Regions from separate parts of the Pseudomonas germanica genome, predicted to be linked through region 3. Evidence: riboswitches for the same ligand, from Rfam matches in the RefSeq annotation. Region 3 holds a riboswitch; each other region holds the start of a gene.
The links. A riboswitch is a leader RNA that binds a small molecule or an ion and turns the genes downstream of it on or off. The one in region 3 is predicted to bind cobalamin.

Region 1 (5,767 bases), 1.0 Mb from region 3:
ACGCTTCTGCATCACCGCATCGCCCTTAAGCAGCCCGACCAATTCAGCGCGGGTACCTTCAACGTCAGTCAACGAATCGAGCAGATACAGCATCCCGCCACACTCGGCGAGCAACGGCTTACCCGCCGCATGATGCGCGCGAATCGCCTCACACATCGCGGTGTTCTGCGACAACGCAACGTGGTGCAGTTCCGGATACCCACCGGGCAAATATAGGCTGTCCGCTTCAGGCAATTGCGTGTCGCGGATCGGCGAGAAGAAACTCAACTCGGCGCCCATCGCCCGCAATAGATCGAGACTCGCGCCGTAGGTAAAAGCAAACGCTTCATCACGGGCGACGGCAATTCGCACATTCTTCAGCAACGGCTCGACAGCGATCACGTCCGGTGCAGCAAACTCCACGGCCGGTGGCAGCGCTACCTCGCAACTGCTGGCCAATGCGTCGGCGGCGGCGTCGAGACGCACATCCAGATCATTCAATTCACTGGCCTGGACCAGGCCGAGATGACGACTTGGCAACTCGATGCCCGTCTCACGGGACAATGCGCCATACCAACGCAGGCCTTCGGTGAGGCTGCCTTCGAGCAATTGCGCATGGCGCAAGGTGCCGACACGGTTGGCCAGCACGCCAGCAAACGGCAAGTCCGGCTGATACCTGGCCAAACCGAGCGCCAACGCACCAAAAGTCTGTGCCATGGCCGTGCCGTCGATCACACCGAGCACCGGCACGCCGAAGTGCCGCGCCAGATCGGCGCTGGAAGGCGTGCCGTCGAACAGGCCCATCACGCCTTCGATCAGAATCAGATCCGCCTCATTGGCGGCTTCCCACAACAGACGACGACTTTCCTGCTCGCCGACCATCCACATGTCCAGTTGATACACCGGCGCACCGCTGGCGCGCTCGAGAATCATCGGATCAAGGAAGTCCGGGCCGCATTTGAACACGCGCACTTTGCGCCCCTGATTGCGATGCAAACGGGCGAGCGCGGCGGTGACGGTGGTCTTGCCCTGACCGGAGGCCGGCGCGGCGATGAGCACCGCCGGGCAGTGACGTGGTTGATTCAAAGTTCGACGCCTTTCTGCGCTTTGATGCCGGCCTGGAAAGCGTGTTTGAGCATGCCCATTTCGGTGACCGTGTCGCCCATCTCGATCATTTCCGGCTTGGCCGCGCGACCGGTGACGATCACATGCTGCATCGGCGGACGCGCCTGCAAATCGCTGAGCACCTGATCAAGATCGAGGTAGCCGTGCTTGAGGGCGATGTTCAATTCGTCGAGCACCACCAGGCCGATCGACGGATCACGCAGCAATTCACGGGACACGGCCCACGCGGCTTCGGCGGCGGCGATGTCGCGCTGACGATCCTGGGTTTCCCAAGTGAAGCCCTCGCCCATCACGTGAAAGCGCACTTGCTCGGGGAAGCGCCGGAAGAACAACTCTTCGCCGGTGCTGTTGCGGCCCTTGATGAACTGCACCACACCGCACTGCATGCCGTGGCCCATGGCGCGGGCGAGCATGCCGAACGCCGAGCTGCTTTTGCCTTTGCCATTGCCGGTGAGCACCAGCACCAGGCCGCACTCGTCGGGCGAGTTGGCAATGCGTTCGTCGATCACGGCTTTTTTGCGCTGCATACGCGCCAGATGGCGTTCGTCGCGCTCGGGGGAATCAGTCATGGGGGAGCTCTCCGTTGAGGCTGGATAACGGCGGGCAGGCACAAGAATAGAAGGCAAAAAGCCTGGCATCGCCCACCGTGATGCCGCTGGATGGATCAGGCCGGTCTCCGGGCTCATGAGCGGCGCATGCCTGACTGCGCGCCTTCCCGCTTCTTTCGAGGCAGTGGCTCAAGGCGCAGTTTTCACTCATTTACCGTTGCGGGGGCAGCGCCGGGATCGTGGTGGTTCTTCGTGCGAAGACAACCCTCACCGGCTTCCCTGTTTCACTCTGTCGACGCAGGTCACAGAGCACCTGAAACAAGCCGCGAAGGTTAGAGGGTTGGGGGTGGAGCGTCAATTAAAGAGGCGGCCATCGGGCGAATAACTGCCGCCGATCACTTATCTGCCGCCAATCTTGTGCCACACTGATACAAATGATATCAAAGAGCCATGCTTTTCTCGAAAAGCCCACTACAACAATAAAGGATGATGACGATGCAAGGCATGATCATCAGCAACCCGCGCCTGGAATTCCTGCGCCCGGTGCTTGAACGCTGGTTTGACTGTATCGACCGCTACAACGCCGTGCGCGGCGACAGCGACACCCCTTACTGGCATGACGAGAAAGCCAATCTCGGAGTGCTCTCGGCCGCAGCCTGGATGGCTGAGCTGGTCACTTTGAACGACACTGCCACGCGCAAGCAGAACGAAGAAGGCGAGCGCAATGCCCGCGCCGATCTGTTTCTCGCCGGTGCCGAAGACCGCGCCTTTATCCAGGCCACTCAGCGCTGGCCAAAGGTTACCAACCTGAATCTGACTCAAGCCCTGCTGGACATCACCAACGACGCCAAACGCATCAGCTATGCCAGCGACCTCAAGCTCGGCTGCCTGTTTGTCGCGCCGCAGAAAGCCCAGCACAGCGCCAGCCCCGAAGAACTGCAAGACATGGTCGACGACCTGCAAAAGGAACACACCTGCGCGGTCGCCTGGTATTTCCCCTACGCCTACCGCAAATTGCGCAGCGAAGCGGGCAACTATCACCCGGGCATCGCCGTGCTGTTCAAGGAAGCCCGCGGCTGAGCAGTTGAACCATCGGGCTTGCGCCCTTCTCTATGATTAGGAATGCATTCATAGGGAAGATCAGCAATGCGCAAGCCCCAGCTCGTTTTTGTCATCGCCTTCGCCGGAGGGCTCGCCGCCTGTGGTGAATCCTCCAGCCTGCAAGTCTCCGACGGCACCGGCCCATCACCGAAATTGCCTGAACCAAACAAGACCCTGATTCCGACGGTTAACATTGCCCCGGCGATCGGCTGGCCCGACGGCGGCAAACCGACTGCGGCGGCTGGCACTCAGGTCGCGTCATTCGCCGAAGGCCTCGATCATCCGCGCTGGCTCTATGTGTTGCCCAACGGCGATGTGCTGGTGGCGGAAACCAACGCTCCACCCAAGCCTGATGACAGCAGCGGCATTCGTGGCTGGGTGATGAAGAAAGTCATGGGCAAGGCCGGCGCTGGCGTGCCGAGTCCGAACCGCATCACCTTGCTGCGTGACGCCGATCATGATGGCGTTGCCGAGACCCGCACGGTGTTTCTGCAGAACCTCAACTCGCCGCTCGGCATGACCCTGGTCGGCAACGATCTGTACGTCGCCGATACCGATCGCCTGCTGCGCTTCAACTACGAACCCGGCGCGACCGAGATCAAGTCGCAGCCAATCAAGGTTGTCGATCTGCCCGGCGGCACGCTGAATCACCACTGGACCAAAAACGTTATTGCCAGCAAGGACGGCAGCAAGCTCTATGTCACGGTCGGCTCGAACAGCAACGTCGGCGAAAATGGCCTGGATAAGGAAGAGGGCCGCGCGGCGATCTGGGAAGTCGATCGTGCAACCGGCAATCACCGGATCTTCGCCTCGGGCATCCGCAACCCCAACGGCCTGGCCTGGGAACCGACCAGTGGCGCGCTGTGGACGGCAGTGAATGAGCGCGATGAAATCGGCAGTGACCTGGTGCCGGACTACATCACTTCCGTGAAGGACGGTGGTTTCTACGGCTGGCCGTTCAGTTACTACGGCCAGCATGTCGATGTCCGCGTTACGCCGCAGAATCCGGACCTGGTGGCTAAAGCCATTGCCCCGGATTATGCAGTCGGGCCGCACACCGCCTCGCTGGGCCTGAGCTTTGCCGAGGGCAACACGCTGCCGGCGCAGTTCAAGGAAGGCGCGTTTATCGGCCAGCACGGCTCATGGAACCGCAAACCGCACAGTGGCTACAAAGTGATTTTCGTGCCGTTTACCGGCGGCAAGCCGAGCGGCAAACCGGTGGATGTGCTGACCGGGTTCCTCGACAAGGACGAGAATGCTTTGGGTCGGCCGGTAGGCGTGGTGATCGATCAGCAAGGTGGTTTGCTGGTGGCGGATGATGTTGGCAATAAGGTGTGGCGAGTGTCGGCCACGAAGTGATGCTGAATGTGACCTGAAACAACTGTGGGAGCGAGCCTGCTCGCGAATGCGGAGTGTCAGTCTCCATTGAGTTGACTGATACACCGCTTTCGCGAGCAGGCTCGCTCCCACATTAGGATTGCTGCGATTTTTACTACGGGTTATGCGCCAGATGCTCCGGCTGCAACACCCGCTTGGCACTCAGATAAGCTTTCTGCCAGTACGCCTTCGACAGGCTGTCCAGCTTCACCGTGCCGCCGGTGGCCGGCGCATGCACGAAGCGCCCTTCCCCGACGTAAATCCCTGCATGACTGACCTGCGAGCCGCCATTGGTGGCGAAGAAGATCAGGTCGCCAGTCTGCAAGCCTTCCTTGCCGACATTCGGCGCCTGCATAACGATCAGCTCACGCGTCGAACGCGGCAAAGAGATGCCCGCCGCATCACGGTAGACAAAACCGATCAGCCCGCTGCAATCAAACCCCGAATCCGGCGTGTTGCCGCCCCAGCGATACGGCGTGCCCACCAGGCCGAGCGCGCGAAACAGCACGTCTTCAGCAGCCGGTGAAAAAGCTTGGGATGGGCCGAACACGACCGGTGCGCGAACCACCGGCGCAGGCGGCGGTGTACGACTGGCGCAGGCGCTGAGCAGCGCTGCGAAGAAGATCAATGTGAGGCGGGCCGTCATCGTCATAAGCAGAACATCCTGATCTGGCTGCGGCTTTTTCTGCCGATGGACAGAAAACAAAACCGCCTGCGTGAGCACGCAGGCGGTTTGCCATCAATATAGATACAGGATTCTAGCGGCTACGCGGCAAACTTCAAGTAAGACTTTAACTTCACCTTGTAAAGTCTACGTCTACTCCATTGCAGGGAGCCTGATTGTCGCCGCGAGCGCAGCGACATCGGGGGAATTACTTGCGAGCAGTGACGACGGTTGGAGCGTTGGCCAGAGCGCGTTTCGCTTCGATGAAAGTCTTGCTCCAGTAGCTATCACCCAGGCTGTCGATGCGAACACCGCCGCTGCGACGACTGCTGGAGTGGATGAACTGGTTGTCACCCAAGTAGATCCCGGCGTGACTGACACGACCGCGACGACCATTGGTGGCGAAGAACAGCAGATCGCCCGGCTCAAGGTTGCTGCGCGAGACCAGCGGCGCATCAACGTTGATCATTTCGCGGGTCGAGCGCGGCAGGTTCATGCCAGCTTCTTCGCGGAACAGATAGCCGATGAAACCGCTGCAATCGAAACCGGCTTCAGAGGTACCGCCGAAACGGTAACGGGTACCGATCAGGGACATGCCGCGTTCGAGGATGCTGTCGGCCAGAACAGGAAGCTGATAAGGCTTCTTGCCATTGAATTCGTTGAGTTCTTTTTCGGTGTCCAGCTCTTCCTGGTAAATAACGGAAGACTGAGCCGTGGCAGAATTTTTAACCTGTTGAGGCTGCTCTTGAACTGGAGAATGAGCAGCGCAACCGTACAACAGGGTGACGAGTGCGAGAGGCACGAGGGGTGCGAAGCGCTTTAGCATGGGCACGACCGTGGCTGATAGTTGTAAAGAAGCCGAGACTATGCCCGCTATCAGCCTCATTTGCAAATTCAATCGATCTTTTTGTGACTTCTCGGTTTCTCGTTTACATCTAAGCGCTTAAGCCCATTTGAACCGATACGCGGCCTG
Region 2 (5,767 bases), 770 kb from region 3:
ATCGTCAAACCCGTCAACGGTTCGGGCAGTCAGGGCGTCTATGCCATAGACAGGCCCGAGGATGTCGAACACCTCTCGCTGGAGGGAAACAATCTGATCGAGGCCTTCGCCAGCGGCGACGAATACAGCGTTGAATCCCTCAGCCTGGATGGCCAGCACCGGATTCTCGGCATCACGCGCAAATACACCAGCGGTGCCCCCGGTTATGTCGAAACCGGGCATGACTTTCCTGCCGGGCTCGACGAGAAAACCGCCGCGCAGATCGAAGAAGCGGTGCTGTGGCTGCTCGGGCGAATGGGCAACCGCTGGGGCCCGGCCCACACGGAAATCAAGCTGGACGGTTCACGCCTGCAATTCATCGAAACCCAGACCCGCTTCGGCGGTGACCAGATCTGGGAAATGGTCTGGAAAACCACGGGGGTGCATTTGGCAGCCAGCACCATCGCCGCGATGGCCGGCACGTCACTGCCGACGCCCGAGAAAACCTACGCCAAAATGGCGATCCGCTACATCGAGGCGGCCCCGACCGCCGATCCGCAACAGCTCCAGGCACGCCTGCTGCAACACCCGTTTGCATTACGCGTGAACCTCAACCCCGACAAGTTCGGCCAGAGCATCAGCCGTTCCGCAGACCGCCACGGCTACACGCTGCTGGGCTGCAGCGACGCCGACGACCCGGCGGACTTCAACGCCGCGATCACCCACCCAGAGTTCACTACGCAAGGACCAGCGCAATGACCCGTAAAGACCCGCTATATCACATCGAAGGCCCGATCAGCGCTCACTTCCCGATGATCTCCTTTTCCACCAATGTCTACGACAACCCTGCAGACATCCTGGGTTCGATCACCGATCTGGCCAGACATTTCCAAGCGGTCGAGTTCGAGATCGGCGAAGACGCCGAAAAAACCTTCTGGTCGTTGACCGCCGAAGACCGGTCTGAGCTTGCCGGGAAAATCCGCAGCTTCGCCGAACACAATGGCATCACGCTGACCGTCCACGCCGGATGGTGGGGTCGCCAGTACAACCTGTGTTCCCCGGATTTGACTGAACGTGCCCAAGCGGTGGACTGCCTGAGTGCCGCCGTGGAGTTTTCCCACGAGGCCGGCGCCACCAGCGTCACTTTTCATCCCGGCTACAAAGATCAACTGGAAAACGGCGAACTGCTGGACAACCTGATAGTAGCGATCAACGAGGTGACCAAGCGCTGCAACACCGATGGCATCGCCCTGTGCCTGGAGAACATGGGCGGTCAGCGGCCGAAATTCCCGGTCTTCACCGTCGAGGAACACCTGCGCTTTCACAAGGAGACCGGGTGCTTCGTGACCATCGACGTGACGCATCTGTGCTCACTGCTGCCGTATGGTGAAAGCCTGTTCAAAGCCATTGCCGATCTGGCGCCGGTTACCCGGCATCTGCACATTGCCGACCTCAACAACACCCACCATCAACATCTGCCGATTGGCGAAGGCAACTTGCGCCTGAGCGATGTGCTCAATCGCTTCGCGGTCAACGGCTATCGGGGTGTGGCCGTGGTGGAAGAGTTCATTCCGCGCTTCTCCACCGAGTACTACCTGGAAAAAGCCCTGGCCTATAAGAACGGCGTAGAGCAATTGCTGGCCGGCTCGCGGCACAGCACTCATGCTGGTTGAGTCGAACCTGGCAAAACCGGCGTCGCGCAGCGAGATCGCGACCGGTATCCGCGATGCGCTACCGTTCGTCTTCTCTCTGCTGCTGACCTTCACCCTGATCGGCATGCTCGGGCGCCGCCATGGTCTGGATCTTCCGGCCATGGTGGTTTTCAGCGGTACGGTAATGGCCTCGCCGTTGCAACTGACGCTGCTGGAAACCCCCGCGCACCTGCTTAACGCCTTTGGCGTGCTGGTCTCGGCGCTGAGTATCAACTTGCGTTTTCTGGTCTTCACACTGAGCCTGAAATCCAGCCTCCAGGGCCCGGTCAAAGCGTTCGTCCCCGCCCTGGCGGTGATGGCAAATGCGGCTTTCACGTTGATGTCGATCCGCAAGGATCAGCAACCGATCAGCCGCCCGTATGCCAACACCGTGTGCTTTCTGCTGTACGCCGCCGCCCTGCTTGGCACCGTGGTCGGGTATTGCTTCGCCAGCGTGGCCGACAACGCAGTGATGGATCACGTCAGTGTGGTGATCGCGATTTTCATCAGCGCTTCGCTTGGCAAGATGGCCCGCGACCGTCACAGCTTCCATGCGCAATGGATTGCCGGCCTGGCCACCGCCGCGAGCTTGCTGTGGCTGGGCGAGGTCAGCTTGCTGCTGGTGCTAGCCATCACCGTTCTGACGAGCTATGTCTATGATTGAACCTGGTACTTTCTGGCTGTACGTACTGATTTGCGCGCTGGTTTCGATCGTCTGCCGCTTGCTGCCGCTGGCCGTCGATGTCGAACGGCTTTCGGCAACTGCCCGCGCTTTCATCGATCGTCTGGGAAAATACACATCGGTGGCGATGCTCGTCAGCCTGCTGGCGGTCTCACTCTATCCTTTGGCCAGCCAGCACCTGGCGGCCATGCCATGGATCCTGCCGGTGGCGTTGGCGTGGCTGCTGAGCCTGACGCGAATCAAATCCTATTATGCGTTCCTGATGGCGCTGGGGGTGTACGTCCTGCTGATCATGCGCTAGGCGCCGATTGACTCAAATCCCCCGCCCATGCTCTCCTACACAACTTGTTACGGGTGCCCTTCACAGGGTGAAACGGGAAACCGGTGAATCATGTGCTTTACTCAAGCCCATGTCAGTCCGGTGCTGCCCCCGCAACGGTAAGCGAGCGAAGCGTCAAAACCACTGTGCCGATACGGTATGGGAAGGTGACGCTTGCAGGTCGGCCTGACGCCAACCCCTCGTGAGCCCGGAGACCGGCCCGCAACACACAGCCCGCATTTGTGCGGCGCTGCACATAACAAACCCGCGGTGGGCGGGCGCTGTTCGAACCTCTGCGAGCCCGACCCGCAGGGGTTTTCATGCGCTCTATTCACCCGCTGACACTCCAGAGGGAAGCGCCATGTCGATCATCAGCAGCACCGGCAGCAACACGGACAAAATCGCCAGCACCACCACCCTGAGCCAACGCCTGACCGCCGCGATCTTTGCATCGATCCTCGGCGCCAGTCTGGTTTACTTTGCCGGCTTCTCGCACATCGAAGCGGTGCACAACGCCGCCCACGATACCCGCCACAGCGCCGCGTTCCCGTGCCATTGAGACCTGCCGACATGATCAAGCGTATCGCGCAAACTGCAGGTTTCTCTGGTCTGCTGGCCGCCCTGCTCCTCACTCTGCTGCAAAGCTTCTGGGTTTCGCCGCTGATTCTGCAGGCGGAAACCTTCGAGAAGTCCGAGCCGGTGGCGGTTCACGAACACGCCGCTGGCGTGGCTGCGCACACCCATGATGCCGAGGCCTGGGAGCCGGAAGACGGCTGGCAGCGCGTAGTCTCGACCACTGGCGGTAATCTGGTCGTAGCCGTCGGTTTCGCCCTGATGCTCGCCGGCCTCTACACCCTGCGCGCGCCGACCAAAACTTCGCAGGGCCTGCTCTGGGGCCTGGCCGGTTACGCGACGTTCGTGCTTGCTCCGACCTTGGGCCTGCCACCAGAACTGCCGGGCACCGCTGCGGCCGATCTGGCTTCGCGGCAGACGTGGTGGATCGGCACGGCCGCTTCGACGGCTGTAGGTCTGTCGCTGATCGCGTTCAGCCGTCACTGGCTGATGAAGGTCCTCGGTGTGGCCATCCTCGCTGTGCCCCACGTGATCGGCGCACCGCAACCGGAAGTGCATTCGATGCTCGCCCCCGAAGCACTCGAAGCTCAGTTCAAAATCGCTTCGCAGTTGACCAACGTGGCGTTCTGGCTGGCCCTGGGCCTGATCAGCGCCTGGTTGTTCCGCCGCAACAGCGCTGGTCAATACCACGCATGACCGATGACCGCGCAGCGCCGACCTTCGTGGTCGGCCTGGGCTGCCAGCGCGGCTGCCCGGCCAGTACGCTGCGCGCGTTACTCGATCAAGCGTTACAGGCGCATCGCATTGAGCTTGAGGCGGTGAAAGCGCTGGCCAGTATCGACTTGAAGCGCGACGAGCCCGGCCTGCAAGAACTTGCTGCACAACTGGCTCTGCCCCTGCTGTACTTCAGCAGTGACGAACTGGCCAGCTACCAACAGCGGCTCAGTCACCATTCACAGATTGCTTACGAACGCACCGGTTGCTACGGCGTCGCCGAAAGTGCCGCGCTTGCGCTCGCTGAACAGCTGATTCAAGCGCCGGCAAAACTGCTGATCTCCCGGCAAAAATATGCTCAGGCAACGCTGGCATTGGCCGGCGCGGCGTAAAATCCCGATAATCCCCGCCATTGATCATGAGCGTTGTTCATCTGCAACGCAGTCGTGCCCTCTTTTACTCAGGATTCAACGATGACCGTCTACTTCATCGGCGCCGGCCCCGGCGACCCGGAATTGATCACTGTCAAAGGCCAGCGGCTGATTCGCAGTTGCCCGGTGATTATCTACGCAGGTTCGCTAGTGCCGGCGGCGGTACTCGACGGCCATCAAGCCGAAACGGTGGTGAACAGCGCCGAATTACATCTGGAACAGATCATCGAATTGATCAAGACCGCGCATGCCAAGGGTCAGGATGTGGCGCGGGTGCATTCCGGCGATCCGAGTCTGTATGGCGCGATTGGCGAGCAGATCCGTTATCTGCGTGAGCTGGATATTCCGTTCGAGATCATTCCCGGCGTGACGGCCACCGCAGCCTGTGCGGCGCTGCTTGGCGCGGAATTGACGCTGCCGGACGTGTCGCAAAGCGTGATTCTGACTCGCTATGCCGACAAAACCGCGATGCCGGCAGGCGAAGAGCTTGGCAGTCTGGCGCAGCATGGCGCGACCATGGCGATTCATCTGGGCGTTAACCATTTGCCGAAGATTCTGGTGGAACTGCTGCCGCATTACGGCGCGGATTGCCCGATTGCGGTGATTCACCGGGCGACGTGGCCTGATCAGGATTGGGTGCTGGGGACGCTAGCGGATATTGCCGAAAAGGTTGAGGCCAAAGGGTTTCGGCGTACGGCGTTGATTCTGGTGGGCCGGGTGCTGGGCAGTGAGGTGTTCAGCGAGTCATCGTTGTATCGCGCTGGGCATGCTCACCTCTACAGACCATGAATTGGAACGCGGAGCGTCCCGGGCTGCATTCCCACGCAGAGCATGGGAACGATCAAAGGCCCTTTCGCGAGCAGGCTCGCTCCCACATTTGATCGCATTTCAAATGTGGGAGCGAGCCTGCTCGCGAATGCATTCCTGAATGTCACCCATAAAAAAACGGCGCTCACGGGGCGCCGTTTTTCATGTCCGCAGCGAACACCTTAGTAGTAGGCGTTTTCTTTCTGCGTGTGGTCGGTCACGTCGCGAACGCCTTTCAGCTCCGGGATACGCTCGAGCAAGGTGCGCTCGATGCCTTCCTTCAAGGTTACGTCCGCCTGGCCGCAGCCCTGGCAACCGCCACCGAACTGCAAAACGGCGATGCCGTCTTCAACCACATCGATCAGGCTGACCTGACCGCCGTGGCTGGCCAGCCCCGGGTTGATTTCGGTTTGCAAGTAGTAGTTGATGCGCTCGTTGACCGGGCTGTCGGCGTTGACCATCGGTACTTTGGCGTTCGGCGCCTTGATGGTCAGCTGGCCGCCCATGCGGTCGGTGGCGTAATCGACAACGGCGTCATCGAGAAACGCTTCGCTGAAGTGATCGATATAAG
Region 3 (5,767 bases):
GACAGTCAGCTGCGTCAACTGTCGGGCCAATTGCACCAGCATCGAACCGACGCCGCCCGCTGCCCCCGTGATCAACAGGCACTTGCCCTGCCCTGAACCTTCGGTGACACCGAGACGGTCAAACAACAGCTCCCAGGCGGTGATCGAGGTCAACGGCAATGCCGCGGCATCCGCAGCACTTAACGAACGCGGTTTGTGCCCGACGATTCGCTCGTCCACCAAATGAAATTCGCTATAACTGCCGGTGCGGGCAAGGGAGCCTGCGTAGAACACTTCGTCGCCAGGCTGAAACAGCGTCACTTCAGCCCCGACCTCGCGGACAATACCGGCGGCATCCCAGCCGAGGATTTTCGGTTCTTTGGTGAAAGTTCCGGCGCGTACTTTGGTATCGACCGGATTGACCGACACCGCACGAACTTCTACGAGCAAATCCCGGGGGCCGGGAGTTGGCACCGGAAGGTCGATGTCCTGCAACGATTGCGGATCTTCAATGGGCAAAGCGTGTTGGGTGAAGGTGATGGCTTTCATGGAAACTCGCTGTCTGAAGAGCTGATGTGCTCGCTTGCCGCCATCTTCGACTTCCCAAGCACAAAGAAAAACCAGCAGAATGCGCCAACACTTTCACTGCAGGAGTGAAAATGATCCGCATCGATGATCTTGGTTTGTTCACCCGCAGCGCCGCGCTGGGCAGCTTCACCGCTGCCGCCCATGAGGCGGATTTATTGCCCGGTCAGGTTGCCGCGGCGATCAAGCGTCTGGAGCGTGAGCTGGACGTGCGCCTGTTTGCGCGCACCACCCGCAGCCTGCGATTAACCGCCGAGGGCGAGCAATACTTGCCCACCGCCCACTCGGTGCTGGAGGCGCTCAAGCAAGGCAAGGAAAACCTGCGCGGTGAAAGCGCCACGTTGCGCGGCGTGTTGCAAGTGACGGCGCCGTCCGATCTGGGGCGCAACATTTTGCTGCCGTGGCTCACACTGTTTCGCCGCCAGCACCCGGAACTGACCTTGCGCTTTTCCCTGTCGGACCAGATGGCCGACTTGTTTCGTGACCCGGTAGACGTGGCGATTCGATACGGCTCGAATGAAGATGCCAACTACGTGGCGCTGCCGCTGGCACCGTGGAACCGGCGGGTGCTGGTCGCCGCACCGGAATACGTGGAGCGCCACGGATACCCGCAAACGCCGGACGATCTGCACAACCACGCTTGCCTGCTCTACCAGCAAGGCGGCCGGATCTACGACAAGTGGAGCCTGGGCAGTGAAACGATCCAGGTCTCGGGACCGATGTTCAGCGACGACGCCGACATCGTGCGCCGCTGGGCGTTGAGCGGCGAAGGCATCGCCAACAAATCCTGGCTGGACGTCAGTGCAGACGTGATCGCAGGGCGACTGGTCGTGCTACTGAAGGATTTTCCCGGCAATGCCTCACCGTTGAGTCTGGTGTGCCCGCATCGCAAGCAGATCACCCCGGCGGTGTCTCAGCTTTATGCGTGGTTGAGTGGCCAGTTTGTCGCTCTGGAACGCATCCAATAGCTCCCCCCCGTTGGTTGCCACATTGACGAGACGCTCCTCGAATGTTCAGATGCCGGCCAGTTTCAGGTGTCCCATGCCGCCGTGCATGGGGTGAAACGGGAAACCGGTACGTTCTTTTCGAACAAGTCCGGTGCTGCCCCCGCAACGGTATGCGCGTGATGTTTTCAATACACCACTGTGGCCAGACGGCCATGGGAAGGTGAAAACCTCGATACGCGCGAGCCCGGAGACCGGCCTGGAATTTCGTTTGGCAAAATCCTGCGGTGGGCGGGCATGGGCCGGTATTGGCTGCGCGCGATGCCTTCTCTTGCATGCTCTTCTGCGAAGATCCTTTTCGAGAAGACAATGATTCGACCTTTCAACACTTCTGCTCCAACCCTGTTCCTTGGCTGCCTGTTCAGCCCGCTGCTACTGGCCGACGACGCGCCGCTGGAACTCAATCAACAAATCGTTTCCGCACCGTCGGTGGAGTCCACCACCGTCGCCGACATGGCCAGATTCGGCAGCAAGGTCGAAATCGTCAGCCGCGAACAGATCGAACGCGCCGGCCCCAGCGCCGATGTCAGCCGCGTGATGCAGATGTTCATTCCAGGCTTGTATGTTGCGCCGAAAAACGGCCCTTTCGACTACGGCACCTATTCGCTGCTCGGCGGGCGCAACGACGACACGCTGATCCTGCTCGACGGCGTGCGCCTGAACAATCGCCTGTACGGCGGCCTCTATCTGGACACCCTGCCGGCCAACGCCATCGAACGCATCGAAGTGCTCAAGGGTGGGCAGAGCCTGTTGTTCGGCACCCAGGCCGTGTCCGGTGTGATCAACATCGTCACCCGCAGCCCGCAATCGCGCAAAGCCGCCGGCGAAGTGAATCTAGGCGTCGACAGCTTTGGCGGCACCACCGAAGACGCCCGCGTCGAGAATATCTTCACTAACGGCTTCGGCGACCTCGGTTTGTTGGCGTACGTCAGTCACAACGTCTCCGACGGTTACCAGCCCTATCGCAACCGCGACATGAAAAACGATTCCGGCAAGGATCGCGCCTACGAAGTCACCACGTTCGGCGGCAAGGCGATTCAGTCGTTCGACGACGATTCGCGGCTGGAGCTGTTTTACCAATACGCCGACGCCAACCTCGATTTCGCCCGCCCGGTCGACAACCACAAGACCACTAACGACCGCGTGCAGCAGATCGCCACGGCGACCTTCGAGCAGGCCGTCAATGAGCGCCTGAGCTACTTCGTCAAAGGCCATATCAACGACTGGGACACGCGTTATACCCGCGTCAACAACCGGGAGGGCGGCGGCACCAAAGTCATTAACCACAACGACTATTGGGGCTTCACCGACTGGGGTGTGCAGGCCGAAGGCAAGGCTGAATTGCCCGGCGATCATGTACTGGTGTTTGGCACCGACAATCAATGGTTCAAGGGCCAGGATGATGTGTTGATCATCGATAACGACAAGGCCGAAGCCCACGCTTTCTACACGCAACTGCGTCCGCAGATCGACGCCCTGCCCGACTGGCACCCGAGCATAGGCGTTCGCCACGAAGCCATGAGCGGCGGCGACAGTGCCACGGTCGGCATGCTCACTTCGCTGTATGACCTCAACGACAACTGGTCGGTGCGCGGTCAGTACGGCAGCGCCTACAAACTGCCGAACGCCGAGCAGCTGTTCGTCAATGAACCGGGCGACGAGATCGGCAATCGCAACCTGAAGCCGGAAAAAAGCCGCAATGCGGAGCTGGGTGTCGACTACAAAGGCTTTCTGCTCGACCGCGAATTCAGCGCCAGCGTGACCCTGTTCAAACGCAAGATCGACGACTTGATCACCCTCGACGACATTCAATGGGTCAACGGTGAAGGCCAGGTGCGTATGCGTGGTTTCGAGGCCGACGCCAAACTCGCGCTCAACGATCAGTGGAGCCTGCAAGCGGACATGACCCGCGACCTCACCGAATCGCGCAGCGGTGTGACCCTCAACGATATCCCGAGCTTCTTCGCCCGCTCGCGCGTGGGCTATGAATCGGAAAGCCGCCTGTGGGGTGCCGGCGGTGCGATCCGCTACATTCGTGACATCAAAAGCTCGAAGCAGGTCGAGTACGGCAATTATTCAGTGGTCGACGCCGACGCCTATCGCTACCTCGACAACGCCCACCAACACCGCGTAAGCCTGCTGGTGGAGAACCTGTTCGACCGTGATTACGTCACCAGCCGTTCGAGCAACATCGATAACCTCGGCCGGCCGTTCACCTCCGAAGTGCGCTACACGTACCGCTTCTGATGAGTGACATCAAAACCGTCGACGGCGTCGACACGCACCCGGACTGGTCGCAGGTGCCCGAGCATGCGCGCCATGTATTCGTCTGCACCGGCCCGCGTTGCACCCAGCGCGGCGCGTTGCAGTTATGGAAAACCTTGCGCCGGCACTTACTGGCGCACGATCGCATCGAGACGCCGGGCGGCGTCTTGCTGACCCGTACGCACTGTCAGTTCCCGTGCAATCTGGGGCCGATTGTGACGGTGTACCCGGAACGCTGCTGGTATGGCGTGCGCAGCCATGAAGATGTGCAGCGACTGGTCGAGGGGCATCTGGTGGGCGGTGAAGTGGTTGCGGATTTGCTGATCAAGGCGCAGACATGAGATCGATTCTGTACGTACTTGGCGCCCTGCTCTGCTCAATGCCTGTACTCGCCGACAGTTACCGCAATTGCGGCGAAGAATGGAGCACCGATCAATCTTCGCGCATCGTCGCGCTCAATCAGCATGCGGCCGATCTCGTCCTCGCACTGGGTGCCGGGCCAGCGCTGGTCGGCGTGGCGTATCTGGATGACACCGGTGCCGGTCAGCGCCAAGCCGAGTATTTCGGCGTACCGGTAATCGCGCGGCAGTACCCGGCCAGCGAAGTGCTTTACGCTGCGAAGCCGGATCTGGTGATCGGCGGTTTTGCCACGGCGTTCGGCGACGGGGTGACCTCGCGCTCGGGGCTTGCGCGCAATGGCGTGGGTACGTATCTGCTGGAATCCGCCTGCAATGGGCACTCGCTGGATTATTTCGCGCATGTGCGCAATGACTTGCTGACCTTGGGCAAGCTGCTGCACCAGCAGCAAAAAGCCCAAGCATTGATCGACTCCATGGAAAAGGACATTGCCAGCGCCCGAGCCTTGGCCGGTGCAGGTAAACCGTTGTCCGTGTTCTATCTCGACAGCGAAGTCAAAGGTCTCGACAGCGAAGGTCGGCGTGGCTTTGTCACTCCGCTGCTGGCGGCTGCCGGAGCACGCAATGTGTTCGCCGACATCAACCTCTATCGAGTCACCGTCAACAGCGAAACCCTGCTGGCCAGCGACCCGGACGTGATCCTGCTGGCCGACGCCGAATGGTCGCCCGCCCGCCGAAAACGCTACCTGTTGGCCCACGACCCGGTCCTCTCGCAACTGCGCGCGGTGCGCGAGAACCGCATCATCGAGATCCCTTTCACCCACCTGCTGCCAACCTACAACAGCGGCCGCGTCGCCTTGCAACTGGCCCGCCTGCTCAATGCACTGAAGAAAAATAAATGAACCCGTCGCACCGCACGCCACCTAACGAACAGACCATCAGGAGGTAGCCAATGCAAATCGAAACCGTGTGGATCGTACTGGCGGCAGTTCTTCTGCTAATCGAGCTCTGGGCCATCAATCGGGTGCGCAAGAGCGAGGGGAAAGCGAGCAACAAAGGTGTATGGATTGTGCTGATCGTGTTTGTGCCGCTGTTCGGCTTGATTGCCTGGGCGTTGGCGGGGCCCAAGCATGTCAGTCATAACTCAGCATCGTAGTCAGGCCGCTAGAACCTCATCTATGCTGCACACCGCAATACGGCCGGCCAGGCGACAACAGGGAGGTTGCATTGGCGAAGCGTATCTTAGTGATGGATGCCGGTATCGTCGGCACCTCTTTCGCGTGTCACCTGCCCGGCAAAGATTCCCCCGAAGAGAGAACGACGTACATGGAAGTGATCAACACATTACAACCCGCCGATTGTGCGGACATGCAAGACATCCGGAGTGAAATCGATCGTCTCGATCAGGCGGTTATCAAACTGCTGGGCAAACGTTTCCAGTACGTCATTGCCGCGTCGAAGTTCAAAACCTCATCGACGTCGGTTCGAGCACCTGAGCGTTACCAGGCCATGTTGGCCACCCGCCGCGAATGGGCCTGCGCCGAAGGTTTGAACGCAGACGCGATCGAGAAAATGTAC

Region 1: it holds a riboswitch for cobalamin, as region 3 does, so the genes downstream of both, cobO (cob(I)yrinic acid a,c-diamide adenosyltransferase) here and J0G10_RS14225 (TonB-dependent receptor plug domain-containing protein) in region 3, are expected to answer to the same signal.
Region 2: it holds a riboswitch for cobalamin, as region 3 does, so the genes downstream of both, J0G10_RS17490 (CbtB domain-containing protein) here and J0G10_RS14225 (TonB-dependent receptor plug domain-containing protein) in region 3, are expected to answer to the same signal.

What each region holds. Positions count from the first base shown of each region.
Region 1 is NZ_CP071586.1:2,147,304-2,153,070, reverse strand. It holds gene J0G10_RS09545 (cobyrinate a,c-diamide synthase) at 1-1,065, opposite strand, end outside; gene cobO (cob(I)yrinic acid a,c-diamide adenosyltransferase) at 1,062-1,673, opposite strand; cobalamin riboswitch at 1,755-1,984, opposite strand; gene J0G10_RS09535 (hypothetical protein) at 2,148-2,732, shown strand; gene J0G10_RS09530 (PQQ-dependent sugar dehydrogenase) at 2,799-4,112, shown strand; gene J0G10_RS09525 (C40 family peptidase) at 4,246-4,782, opposite strand; gene J0G10_RS09520 (C40 family peptidase) at 5,003-5,620, opposite strand.
Region 2 is NZ_CP071586.1:3,947,759-3,953,525, forward strand. It holds gene J0G10_RS17470 (ATP-grasp domain-containing protein) at 1-738, shown strand, start outside; gene J0G10_RS17475 (sugar phosphate isomerase/epimerase family protein) at 735-1,652, shown strand; gene J0G10_RS17480 (AzlC family ABC transporter permease) at 1,642-2,334, shown strand; gene J0G10_RS17485 (hypothetical protein) at 2,327-2,653, shown strand; cobalamin riboswitch at 2,688-2,909, shown strand; gene J0G10_RS17490 (CbtB domain-containing protein) at 3,033-3,230, shown strand; gene J0G10_RS17495 (CbtA family protein) at 3,242-3,940, shown strand; gene J0G10_RS17500 (cobalamin biosynthesis protein) at 3,937-4,350, shown strand; gene cobM (precorrin-4 C(11)-methyltransferase) at 4,432-5,178, shown strand; gene nfuA (Fe-S biogenesis protein NfuA) at 5,379-5,767, opposite strand, start outside.
Region 3 is NZ_CP071586.1:3,177,153-3,182,919, reverse strand. It holds gene J0G10_RS14235 (zinc-binding alcohol dehydrogenase family protein) at 1-528, opposite strand, end outside; gene J0G10_RS14230 (LysR family transcriptional regulator) at 639-1,532, shown strand; cobalamin riboswitch at 1,580-1,785, shown strand; gene J0G10_RS14225 (TonB-dependent receptor plug domain-containing protein) at 1,878-3,815, shown strand; gene J0G10_RS14220 ((2Fe-2S) ferredoxin domain-containing protein) at 3,815-4,174, shown strand; gene J0G10_RS14215 (ABC transporter substrate-binding protein) at 4,171-5,091, shown strand; gene J0G10_RS14210 (PLD nuclease N-terminal domain-containing protein) at 5,142-5,345, shown strand; gene J0G10_RS14205 (isochorismate lyase) at 5,516-5,767, shown strand, end outside.